Regions from separate parts of the Nostoc sp. UHCC 0302 genome, predicted to be linked through region 3. Evidence: predicted binding sites of a transcription regulator. Region 3 holds the regulator's gene; each other region holds the start of a gene.
What was found. Region 3 encodes NtcA, which controls nitrogen genes in cyanobacteria. Its sites were predicted from a motif close to TNTGTANNNNNNNNTACANA; they were not measured.
Positions count from the first base shown of each region.

Region 1 (3,173 bases), 750 kb from region 3:
ATATTTTGCCAAACAGATCACTGAGGAAATCGGGAACTGGTTGACGGTCATCAATATTACCAGGAGTAAGAACCACATTTAAGAGTTGACCAAGTTCATTGACGACTTTTATGTTGCTTAAACCCGAAAAACCAATCCACAGAAGTCTTTCCACGAACTGCTAAACCTTCAAAAACCTTATGCCGAGAAATCCGACGATTATGGCAGACCTTCAGACATGTTGAATCGATAAAACCGATACCCGTACACCGTCCAAAACAATGCTTCAGGTAAACGCACAAAGGTATCAAGGTTGATGGTATCCATTCAATGAATCGTTGATAACTCGGCAGTCCCGGAAAAGCACAACTCCATTGCTGTTTGACATGATTCAAATAAAAATGCTTGAAATTCCGGTAGTGATTTTGATGAAATGCAATCAGTATCGTCATTATTTCATTCAAACACAGACTTCTAGCCCGAATCCGTCTTATTCCTCGATGTACCAACAGCTTTTTGTGCCATTGGCTTTCAAACGCCTTACAAAAATCATCTACATGGCAGAACAAAAATTCTAAACTAAACATAGGACAGGTGCTGGATTTGACGTTATTTTCAGCTTACTACCTGTCCCTTTCCTTATCCCGAACTCAGGTTAATTTAGCTCAATTGAGCTTCTATGCAATTTTAATTCCAAACAAAACGAGGCAGATAAATTATTGTTTTATCTGCCTCGCGAACTATTTAGTATAAAAAATTAAGGATAAAGACCCCTATCACTCAGCGCTTGCGCCACTCTACCCACACCCAAAGTATAAGCTGCTAATCGCAGAGGAATTTGTCGCAACTTCGACTGCTGAATTACTTGATGGTAAGCTTGCACCATCAGGTGTTCCATCTCGCGGTTGACGCGCTCTTCATCCCAAAACAGGTAGGAAAGACCTTGTACCCACTCTAGATAGCTAACTACCACACCGCCAGCATTCGCCAAAATATCAGGTAACACTGTCACACCCCGCGCCTCTAGCGACAGGTTAGCCTCAAGCGTAACTGGGCCATTAGCGGCTTCTGCTACCATCTGCGCTTGCACCTGATTAACATTTTCTTCATTAATCTGGTTTTCCAAAGCTGCGGGGATTAAGACGTCACAGGGCAAAGTTAATAAATCTGCATTGCTAATTGATACTGCTTGCTCAAAACCTACAACACTCTTGCGGTTTTGGGCAGCGTAGGCTTTCAATGCAGGAATATTAAGACCAGCTTGAGAAAATACTCCTCCAGCACCTGTTGACACAGCGATAATTTTCGCTCCTGCTTGGTATAACAATTCTGCTGCGGCACAGCCGACATTCCCAAAACCTTGGATAACTACTCGCACGCCCTCTAAAGATTTACCTTGGTCTGCTAAGGCTTCACGCACAATAATCATCACACCGCGTCCTGTAGCCATTTCTCGTCCCCGCGAACCACCTACAGAAAGTGGTTTACCAGTTACAACTCCAGGCACAGCATGACCGACATTTACAGAATAAGTATCCATCATCCAAGCCATCTCACGGGCAGATGTACCCATATCAGGCGCAGGTATGTCTACGGAAGGGCCGATATCTTTAATTAATTCGCTCATATAACGACGACTAATCCGCTCTAACTCGCCGACACTATAGCGTTTAGGATCTATAGCAATACCTCCCTTAGCACCGCCGTAAGGAATACCCAACAATGCACATTTCCAAGTCATCAGCATTGCCAGGGCTGATACTTCTCGTAATGTGACAGCTGGATGATAACGAATTCCACCTTTGTAGGGGCCTAAGACATCGGAATGCTGTACCCGATGTCCAGCGAGAACTTGCACTAGACCATTATCCAGTTTCACGGGAATGGAAACCGTCACGACCTTGCGTGGGTGGCTGAGGATTTCTAATAAACCTTGGTCTAGCTTTAATTCTTTAGCTGCCGCCTCTAGATAGCTACAGGCTTGATCGAATGGACAAATATGCGCTGGAGAAGCAGCTTCCAGCGGCAGCGTAGGTGTTGAAATCATAAAATTTTCTCCTGATCGCGGTATCTTCGCGAGTCATATATATATGCCTAGCTTAAACCTTTTTTTTGGAGAAAATAAGCATTTTGTAGTTTTTGTTACATTTTTATTTTAGTTTTATGATAGTGGAGATGAATACAGATTAGTTTTTTCTGTAATCATCTGTGGCGATCACTAACTCAAAAATCAAGTTGCTGCAAACACTTTAGAAGTGAAACTGCCATGTAGACCGTAGGGTATATGATGCTTGAGATGCAACCGAGCGATCGCACCTTTCGAGAAATCACTGGCATCCAAAATCACCACATCTGACCGATGATGAGCAGCATCATAAACTAAAGCCAGTACCCAACCATCATCTTCCTTTTGAGAACCTGGGCGTGGGACAAAAACTGGCTCACCCATAAAGCCAAGGGGTGCAGCACTCCAAATTTGTCTTTCTCCTGACTCTAAATCCATTTTTAGCAATGCTTGCAACGGAGCATTACCAGTCTCTGCATGAGCCGCACCTATGTATGAATATCGATAAGGGCGTCCCACATTAGCCGGATGTATGGTGGGAAACTCACAACAGCGCTTTTCAATCAATTCCTGTTTGACTATCCCATCCTTGAGGTTGAGATTAAATCGCCAAAGTTGTCCAGGCGTAAGTGCCTCAAAATCAACTTGCCGAAAATCGCTTTCTGGCTCTACTTCAGGTAACGATTCATAGCAGATAGAGTCAATAAAAATTTCATCCTTCACCTCAAAAGCATTAATGTGGTGGAAGACAAAACCAGATTGAGTTTCCAAAATTCTGACACCTGTTTGCTCTTTTTCGGGTGTGCGAGGAATAATTATAATGCGAGTTGGCTGATTTGGCTGAAACTTGATACATTCCCCTGCTGCACGTATTCCCAAAGCAAAAGGTATGGGATTAAAGCTGACAGGATTTTGAAATAAGATGCAGTAATTAGGAGTAACAACAAAATCGTGAATAAAACAAAAACCCGGAACACTATGAGCGTGCTTTCTGATTATTTCTCCTGCTGGGTTTAGCTCGAAAATAGTAATTGTGGTAGATAATCCCGGCTTAATAGAAAAGTTTACAAGGCAAGGTGCGCCCCCATCTTGCTCACAACTGGGATCTAAACGAGGATGTGCGCCAAAA
Region 1 is NZ_CP151099.1:5,367,160-5,370,332, forward strand. Features, by position in the region: partial or broken gene WKK05_RS23280 (IS982 family transposase) at 1-566, opposite strand, end outside; gene WKK05_RS23285 (Glu/Leu/Phe/Val dehydrogenase) at 737-2,026, opposite strand; gene WKK05_RS23290 (carotenoid oxygenase family protein) at 2,210-3,173, opposite strand, start outside.
Region 1: a site for NtcA is predicted at 2,109-2,128, ahead of WKK05_RS23285 (Glu/Leu/Phe/Val dehydrogenase). Genes of this name have one in related genera too.

Region 2 (3,173 bases), 2.3 Mb from region 3:
AACTTCTATTGTGGCTTATGACGGTTTTAGTTCAGATAACATAAGCTAATGTATTTAATCTAGCGATCGCATCTGCTATAAGTGCTTTAATGACTGTGGCATAGTAGATTTTTTTGGCTGCGATTAGTCGAAAGTTAGCTCCCAAAACACAACTTGAATCTAACAAAACTATTTTACAGAGGCGCGATCGCTAATTCAAAATATCACCTATTCATCCTCATCATAATTAAACATTAAAACAAATTTTTGTTTAGGTAAAACTAACATAGGTAGATATATAGGATGACCATCCCATTTCTTGCTTTTTTCACCTTTTTGACAGCAAAGAATTAAGGTTGGGACATCGGGATATTTTTCTTTAGCCTCTAAATAAAAGCAGGTATAAAATTTTTCCATTAGTTATTCCCGTTGTAATACTAATTAATTTGTCAGACAATAAATAATTTTTTTGTATTAATAAAAGTAAACGCACCTTGCTAATCAAGCCAAAGTGCGATATTTGTTCAGTCCACTTACGCGAACTTTGTTTGTATAGTTCCGCGATTTCTAGTCGCTAGGACTAGATGCTAAATATCTTGCTCGCTCAGCTCACGAGTGATATGGTCAAAGGGTTCATCCACGAAAGCAGTATTGCTCACACCTGCTGCTAATACTTGTTCTTTAACGAGGTCTTTGATAATTTGGACACCGCGAACCGTCGGCCCAATAGGTACACCTAGAGAATTGTAAGTTTCCCGTAACCCTTGCAGCACGCGCTCATCCAATACATTTGTGTTGCCAGCAACCAACGCATAGGTAGCGTAGCGCAAGTAGTAGTCCATATCTCGCAGACAAGCCGCATAACGACGAGTCGTATAAGCATTTCCACCAGGACGAATCAACTCCGGCAGTTCTTCAAACAACTTTAAACCAGCCTGCTTGACAAGTGACGCAGCATTAGAATTTATCGCTGCCGCAGCTTGTACTCGTGCTGTGCCACTTTCAAAGTAAGACTTTAGACTGTCGATCGCATTCCGGTCAAAATACCGTCCAGCCACGTCATAATTCTTAATTAAACTTGTAACTGCATCGCGCATTCCTGTTTCTCCCAATCATTGCTATCTATGGTTTGATATTTATTTGGCTGCACTTATGCACCAGTAAACTTTTGTGCTATTAAAAATAGATTCGGCACAAAAACAATGTATCCACTATCTATGGATTCTATGCCAAAGTTGACCCCTATGTGATGAACTTTCCAGTTTTGTGCAGATGATCGGGGAAAGGTTAATATAACCTGTAAACAAGATATCTGTTACATAAACTACAAAATCGCTTATTGTCCAGTATTTAAGATATTTCGCGTGTATCACATACTTGGTTCAGATCAGCAGGGTTAGGATGCTTTGGCAGATTCTGGTTTTAGTTTAGGATAATTGGTAGAGAAGGAGTAACAATGACAACCCCACAAGAAGTCTTGAAGTTAATTCAAGATCAGAAAATTGAACTGATCGATCTTAAATTCATCGATATACCAGGAACTTGGCAGCACCTGACTGTGTACCAAAACCAAATCGATGAGAGTTCATTCATTGATGGCGTACCTTTCGACGGTTCCAGCATCCGGGGTTGGAAAGCAATCAACGAATCAGACATGACGATGGTACTCGATCCAAATACTGCTTGGATCGACCCATTCATGGCTGAGCCAACATTAAGTATAATTTGTAGCATTAAAGAACCCCGTACGGGAGAATGGTATAACCGTTGCCCGCGCGTTATTGCCCAAAAAGCAGTAGATTACTTAGTTTCTACTGGTATTGGTGACACAGCCTTCCTTGGCCCCGAAGCTGAGTTCTTCATTTTTGATACTGCCCGGTTTGGCCAAACTGCTAACGAAGGCTACTACTTCTTAGACTCTGAAGAAGGGGCTTGGAATTCTGGTAAACTCGGTACAGATGAAAAGCCGAACCTAGCTTACAAGCCACGCTACAAAGAAGGTTACTTCCCAGTTTCGCCCACGGATTCTTTCCAAGATATCCGAACAGAAATGCTATTGACAATGGCAAAACTAGGTGTACCTATTGAAAAGCACCACCACGAAGTTGCTACTGGTGGTCAAAGCGAACTAGGTTTCCGTTTTGGCAAGTTGGTTGAAGCGGCCGACTGGTTACTGATTTACAAATACGTCATCAAGAACGTTGCCAAGAAACACGGCAAAACCGTTACCTTTATGCCCAAGCCATTGTTTGGTGATAACGGTTCCGGGATGCACACTCACCAGTCTATCTGGAAAGATGGCAAACCTCTATTTGCTGGTGATAAGTATGCTGGTTTGAGCGAAACAGCATTGTATTACATTGGTGGTCTCCTCAAACACGCACCGGCACTGTTGGCAATTACTAACCCCAGTACCAACTCTTACAAGCGTCTAGTACCTGGTTATGAAGCACCAGTGAACTTGGCTTACTCCCAAGGTAACCGTTCTGCTTCTATCCGTATTCCTTTGTCTGGCACTAACCCCAAAGCCAAGCGGTTAGAATTCCGTTGTCCAGATGCTACCGCTAACCCCTACTTGGCATTTGCTGCCATGCTTTGTGCTGGTCTTGATGGCATCAAGAACAAAATTGATCCTGGTGAACCTCTAGACAAGAATATTTATGAACTTTCTCCAGAAGAACTGGCGAAGGTTCCTTCAACTCCGGGTTCTCTAGAACTGGCATTGCAAGCCTTAGAAACAGATCACGCTTTCTTAACAGAATCAGGCGTGTTCACTGAAGACTTCATTGAAAATTGGATTGATTACAAGCTAGCTAACGAAGTCAAGCAGTTACAGCTACGCCCTCACCCTTACGAGTTTTACCTTTATTACGATGCTTAATCAACAGTCGTATTTAATACCAATAGGTACATCGTAATTATTAGGCGTGTATTGCAATAAACCTGTACTCAAATTTTATTTGGGTTTCTAGGGAGAGAATCTGTAGCCTTGTTTTGGCGAATTGGTATAAAAGCATAAATTTTGCCACCTTTTAGGGTGGCTTTTTTTTTAGAAGATGCAATGCAACAGGGGCGCACAACTAGCTAGCTGTGCGCCCTTACTCAAAAAATCTAATTAATAAATTTTGCAACCTAGCTCATTGTGGCATTGCTGCGTCCATAAATCATTCGAGTAGTGGGATCTATCTTTCCTT
Region 2 is NZ_CP151099.1:6,963,792-6,966,964, forward strand. Features, by position in the region: gene WKK05_RS30110 (hypothetical protein) at 32-166, opposite strand; gene WKK05_RS30115 (hypothetical protein) at 208-396, opposite strand; gene apcB (allophycocyanin subunit beta) at 567-1,076, opposite strand; gene glnA (type I glutamate--ammonia ligase) at 1,436-2,860, shown strand; gene WKK05_RS30130 (hypothetical protein) at 3,112-3,173, opposite strand, start outside.
Region 2: a site for NtcA is predicted at 1,291-1,310, ahead of glnA (type I glutamate--ammonia ligase). Genes of this name have one in related genera too.

Region 3 (3,173 bases):
TGACGATTGGTTGTTTGCATAGTTAATAGGGATTAGGGATTAAGGATTAGGGCTAGGGACTAGGGACTAGGAACTGAGGACTAGGCAAGAGTTTTCCCAATCCCCAATACTCAATACCCAATCCCCAGCTACATTCCCATAATTTCATATCCTGCATCTACGTACAGAACTTGACCAGTAATACCGCTGGACAAATCACTGCATAAGAAAGCCGCAGTGTTGCCGACTTCTAGCTGAGTGACAGTACGTCGCAGGGGAGCAACCTGTTCTACATGATGAATCATATCTAAAATTCCACCTACTGCCGAAGAGGCCAAAGTCCGGATGGGGCCGGCAGAGATGGCATTGACACGGATATTGTGCTGTCCTAATTCTGATGCTAAGTAACGCACACTTGCTTCTAATCCTGCCTTGGCAACTCCCATGACATTATAGTTAGGTATTGCCCTGACACCGCCTAAATATGTGAGCGTAACGATGCTACCACCCTCTGTCATTAAAGGTTTAGCTGCACCGCTTAACTGTACAAGTGAGTAGGTGCTAATTTCTAAGGCGGTGTTGAAGCCAGAACGGGAGGTTTGGCTAAAATCTCCAGTCAAATCGTCTTTTTTGGCGAAGGCAAGGCAATGAATCAGGATGTCTAGCTTTCCCCACTTATCGCGGATAGTTTCAAAGGTAGACTGAATCTGTTCATCGTCTTGAACATTACAAGGAAGAAATAAGCTGGGATTAAGAGGTTCTACCAATTCCGCGACTTTTTTCTCCATCTTGCCGCGTTCATCGGGTAGGTAAGTAATACCTAGATTGGCTCCTGCTTTGTGTAATTGTTGGGCAATACCCCAGGCGATCGAGCGGTTATTGGCAATACCTGTAACGAGGGCGTTTTTTCCTGTCAGATTAAGCATAGAAATTGTTAGAGCGATCAATCACTAGGAGCATACTAGAATCTGAGACTACTTTGTCTTTGTTTTGCACGTCATTTGCAAAAATGAATATTGAGAACAGTCTTTGATGCCACAAAATACCAAATTTTTTCTTAAGATATTCCCAAGATATCTTAATTTGTTCTTCAAAAAACCTTTTTAATACAGCTATTGTAAGTAGTTATCAAGAACTTTTAGCTTAAAAGATCAACAATTATGTATCATTATAAACAGAGAGTTATGAAGCAATGATTTTGAGTATAGTAAAGAACAGAAAGGTTGACGGTGCTTTATTGAATTTTCAGGTGTATTCTTAGGGAATCAGTTTTTGTTTTTCCGGCATTGGGTAGGGGAAGGGAGATGATCGTGACACAAGATAAAGCCCTAGCAAATGTATTTCGTCAGATGGCGACCGGGGCGTTTCCCCCAGTTGTGGAAACGTTTGAACGCAACAAAACGATCTTTTTTCCTGGCGATCCTGCCGAACGAGTTTATTTTCTTTTAAAGGGTGCTGTTAAACTTTCCAGGGTGTACGAGGCAGGAGAAGAAATAACAGTCGCGCTACTGCGGGAAAATAGTGTTTTTGGTGTGTTGTCGTTGCTGACAGGAAATAAGTCAGATAGGTTTTACCATGCAGTTGCATTTACGCCTGTAGAATTACTTTCAGCGCCAATTGAACAGGTGGAGCAAGCACTCAAGGAAAATCCAGAATTATCAATGTTAATGCTGCGGGGTCTATCTTCGCGGATTTTACAAACAGAGATGATGATTGAAACCCTCGCTCACCGAGATATGGGTTCTCGGTTGGTGAGTTTTTTATTAATTCTTTGTAGAGATTTTGGTGTTCCTTGTGCCGATGGAATCACAATTGATCTGAAGTTATCTCATCAAGCGATCGCTGAAGCAATTGGTTCGACTCGTGTTACCGTCACTAGATTACTAGGTGATTTACGTGAGAAAAAGATGATTTCTATCCACAAGAAAAAGATTACTGTGCATAAACCTGTAGTGTTAAGTAGGCAATTCACCTAAAAGCAATTGGGGGATATATAAGTGGTGCAGGTTGTGTTTTTTAGAGATAACACCCACAATGGGAGTTAAATCTAAAAATTGGTTAACTTCAGCTATTGCAAATTTCTACCCCCCCCCACAGACAATGATTGAAAGTAGTAGGCTGTATCTGGAAGCGTTTCGGTAGCTAAAGATGACCACCGGGTACATCCTTATCGCAGCAATTTTAATTTTGGGAGGCGTAATTGCAACCGTGGGCGATCGCATCGGCACACGGGTTGGCAAGGCTCGCCTCTCACTCTTTAACCTGCGTCCAAAAAATACCGCTGTATTAGTCACTATTTTTACAGGTGGTTTAATTTCAGCATCAACTCTAGGGATTTTGTTTGCTGCTGATGAAGGTTTACGAAAAGGCGTCTTTGAGCTAGAAGATATTCAAAGAGACCTTAGACAAAAGCGGGAACAGTTAAAAACGGCAGAAACTCAAAAAAGCCAAGTAGAAAATGAGCTAAATCAAGCTAGACTTGCACAAACTAAGGCACAGCAAGACTTGCAAGCAATTAATCAATCGCTGCAAGCAGTAACCGCTAAACAAAAGCAAACGCAAGCCCAACTTAACCGTACTATTAGCCAACAAGCTCAAACTCAAACTCAGCTCCAACGTACCCAAAGCCAGTTAGATCAAGTAGTAACTCGCTATCAACAAGCGATCGCTGAACTGCAAAGCGTTTACGATCAAAGAAAAGAATTACAAGCGGCAGTTGAACAACTCAAAGCAGAACGCCAACGACTGTACGCTGAAGCCAAAAAAGCCATTGATGAAGCCAAAACAGCCATTGAAAAACGCGATCGCGAACTTGCCAATCGCCAAGTAGCAATTGAACAACGGGATCAAAAGATTGCTCAGCTAGATCAATTGATTCAAAAGCGTAATTTAGAAATTACAGCTAGAGAGCAAGTGATTGCTAAACGAGAAACGCGTCTTAAAGAGTTAGAACAACAACAAGACTATTTAGAAGGGGAAGTGGCCCGGCTAGAAAAATATTATCAGTCCTACCGGGATCTGCGTTTGGGTAAACTTGCTATAGTTCGTGGTCAAGTTCTTGCTGCTGCTGTAGTTCAGGTTAATCAAGCTGCCGCAGCCCGTGAAGCAATAATCCAACTTTTACAAGAAGCCAACCGTAATGCCAACCTGGAATTAAGCGAGCCTGGTACAAATCCTGCAAATGTACAGTTAGT
Region 3 is NZ_CP151099.1:4,619,430-4,622,602, forward strand. Features, by position in the region: gene hisB (imidazoleglycerol-phosphate dehydratase HisB) at 1-20, opposite strand, end outside; gene fabI (enoyl-ACP reductase FabI) at 129-905, opposite strand; gene ntcA (global nitrogen regulator NtcA) at 1,284-1,955, shown strand; gene WKK05_RS20060 (DUF3084 domain-containing protein) at 2,128-3,173, shown strand, end outside.

Region 4 (3,173 bases), 740 kb from region 3:
TCTGGTAGCACGACTGCTTGTCGCGTAGCTAAAAAACGCGGCAATCTCCGGGTAGTTATTGAAGCCTAAAACAAGTTCTGAGTTGTAAGTGCTGAGTAAAGAGATAAGAAAAAAAGAAAGAAGGTAAGATAGTTTCTCCTTCTTTCACAATAAATTTGTTAACTCTCTATGAGATTCAGATTACTGAACTCTTAGTGTCGGAGTTAACTAATTCTAAAATTAGTGCTGCCTTATGGATTCAAAAAAACTCTTTTAAACAAACTTTAAAACGAATGTTTTTCAAGCTTTAATTTTCATCTCTGTGAAAGATGAAAGCATAGTTTTTCTCAATCACAAAACTATTGAGGTGGCTGCTGAGTAACGTTTGTTTCAGTCGCCGTCTAAAATCACCCACTGGAAATATCTTTATTGAATTGTGAAATTAATTTTTTAAGCTTCCTCTTGATTTTCTCTCTTATGTCCTGGTGAAGCTTCATAAAGAGCATCCAGTTGTTGACGGGCATCATCAACGTTGATGGAACGCATCACTAACAACGGCTCTTTAATTAAATTGCCTGCGTTATCCAATAACTCTGGATGAGGTATAAACTGTTTTCTTGATGAGAGATAGCTAAAGTTGCCTTGATTAGACATTGCCGAGGATTTAGTTGGGTAAGTCCGCTCTCGGTCAAAACTAAACATAATCAGGTTACGGATTAGGTTAGCAACAGCTATAAATGCAAGGATAGTAAAAGCAAGAATGTAAAGTAGGTGTAACATCGGATTTTCCTCCAGGGCAGCAATTTTTAAAACTTTTAAAACTTTATTTTGTAACGCTTTGCTTTGCCGAGACTGTGACTCACAGCTAAGACAAATACTCAGTACACTTTTTGCTGTGCGCTTCTTTTTATAAGGAGTAAACTGTCAACCGTTATTTTAATTACGGTAGCATAGGATACATTATTTTGTTAATCGAGATAATGTTAAGACAATGTTAAGGATTTTCTACTATTTCTTGCAGCTCATGTGCTGCCTTGCTTTAGCTAAGCAGTCTGTCAAAGTTTTGCAGATGCAAAAGTTTAACTTCAGACTTCACGTGAGCGATAGAAACGCATTGACACGTCCCAACATTCTGTTACTAATTGATGCCAAGGCATTAAAGTTGCCATGTCAATCCCGACTTGGCGATCAGTCGCAGTAAATAGCATTTTTGCTGTGTTCAGTTCATTCTGTGCTTGCTTAACTCGTAAGAGCAAATCTGATTGATCTTGATGACTCATAAATGAGAGTTGCTCAGATTCTAGCAAGTCGCGCGATCGCGTAAACCAAAACTGAAAATCATCCAGCAGGGGTTCTAAAACTGTTTTCAGCAACTCAGTCCCTGGTAAATTTGAGTCTGGCATAAATTAGAAGAATATTTCCAACTTTCTTACTAATATTAACGTTATTTACTCTTCTTAACAATTCTCCCATATTAATCACAAATATGTGAGAAAACCAAAAAGTTTTGTAACGAATAATACAGATTTTATTATATAGTCCTGACATTGGGTTTGCATAGTTCCCCTGGGAGAAATGTCTATACATCTATAGAGATAAATAACTGAGCGCTGACTATACTATTTTCTTAGGGTTAAAGAGCTTATTAAGTAAGCTTTTTGAGTATTGAATGTGGCTCTATTGCCGCGACTATCCTTTACCAGTTGCAATCAAAGATAGTTTATAGTTTAGCGATTGGCTTTACCACTGCCCTTTGGGCGATCGCGGCGAATTGGCAATAAAGTTTGTCTGCATCCCCTATGCAAATTAATTCAGCACCTGATAGATAAAGATAAACTGACAGAAATCAAAGCCGTTATAGTTGAATAAGCATATACATCATCAAATAAATCAACTTTTGTAATCACTTCGCCAATGGTTCAGCAGCCAATGTCGCCACAATTCTCATCAAATCAGTCAGAGCAGTCAGCACAACCTGAAAAAATGTATTTACCGCGTACCAGCGAATCGGAGAATTTAAAAAAGATTCGCCATACCGCTTCCCACGTGATGGCAATGGCAGTACAAAAGCTGTTTCCCAAGGCACAAGTTACAATTGGCCCCTGGATTGAAAACGGTTTTTATTACGACTTTGACAATCCAGAACCATTTAACGAGACTGATCTCAAAGCCATCCAGAAAGAGATGGTAAAAATTATCAATCGCAAACTGCCAGTGATTCGGGAAGAAGTCAGTCGCGAAGAAGCCGAACGCCGCATTCAAGAAATTAAGGAACCTTACAAGCTAGAAATCCTAGCCGATATTAAACAGGAACCAATCACGATTTACCACCTGGGGAATGAATGGTGGGATTTGTGTGCTGGGCCTCATGTGGAAAACACCAAAGAATTAAACCCGAAAGCCATTGAACTAGAAAGCGTTGCCGGCGCTTATTGGCGTGGAGATGAAACCAAGGCGCAGCTACAACGCATTTATGCCACCGCCTGGGAAAGCCCAGAACAACTTGCTGAGTACAAGCGGCGCAAAGAAGAAGCTTTGCGTCGAGATCATCGCAAACTCGGTAAAGAACTGGGATTATTTATATTTTCTGATTTAGTAGGGCCAGGATTTCCTTTGTGGACGCCAAAGGGTACTCTTTTACGGAGTACTTTGGAAGACTTCCTTAAGCAAGAACAGTTAAAACGGGGTTATCTGCCTGTAGTGACTCCCCATGTTGCTAAAGTCGATTTATTTAAAAAATCTGGACACTGGCAGAAATATAAAGAAGATATGTTTCCTTTGATGGCGGATGACGAGGAAGCCGCTGCCAAAGAAGAGGGCTTTGTCCTTAAGCCGATGAACTGTCCCTTCCATATCCAAATATATCAAAGCGAGTTGCGCTCTTATCGGGAACTACCGATGCGACTGGCAGAATTTGGCACAGTTTACCGTTACGAACAGTCAGGAGAATTGGGTGGTTTAACGCGAGTGCGCGGTTTCACTGTAGATGATTCTCACTTGTTCGTTACTCCAGAACAACTTGACAACGAATTCCTCAATGTAGTGGATTTGATTTTGTCGGTGTTCAATAAACTGCAACTGAAAAACTTTAAAGCTAGACTTAGTTTCCGCGATCCAGCGAGTGATAAGTACATCGGTTCTGATGAAGTTTGGGATAAAGCTGAAGGTGCGATTCGTCGTGCAGTGGAACAGTT
Region 4 is NZ_CP151099.1:5,355,682-5,358,854, reverse strand. Features, by position in the region: gene WKK05_RS23260 (amylo-alpha-1,6-glucosidase) at 1-69, shown strand, start outside; gene WKK05_RS23255 (DUF2973 domain-containing protein) at 430-759, opposite strand; gene WKK05_RS23250 (DUF2605 domain-containing protein) at 1,065-1,382, opposite strand; gene WKK05_RS23245 (hypothetical protein) at 1,638-1,760, shown strand; gene thrS (threonine--tRNA ligase) at 1,894-3,173, shown strand, end outside.
Region 4: a site for NtcA is predicted at 1,486-1,505, ahead of WKK05_RS23250 (DUF2605 domain-containing protein). Genes of this name have one in related genera too.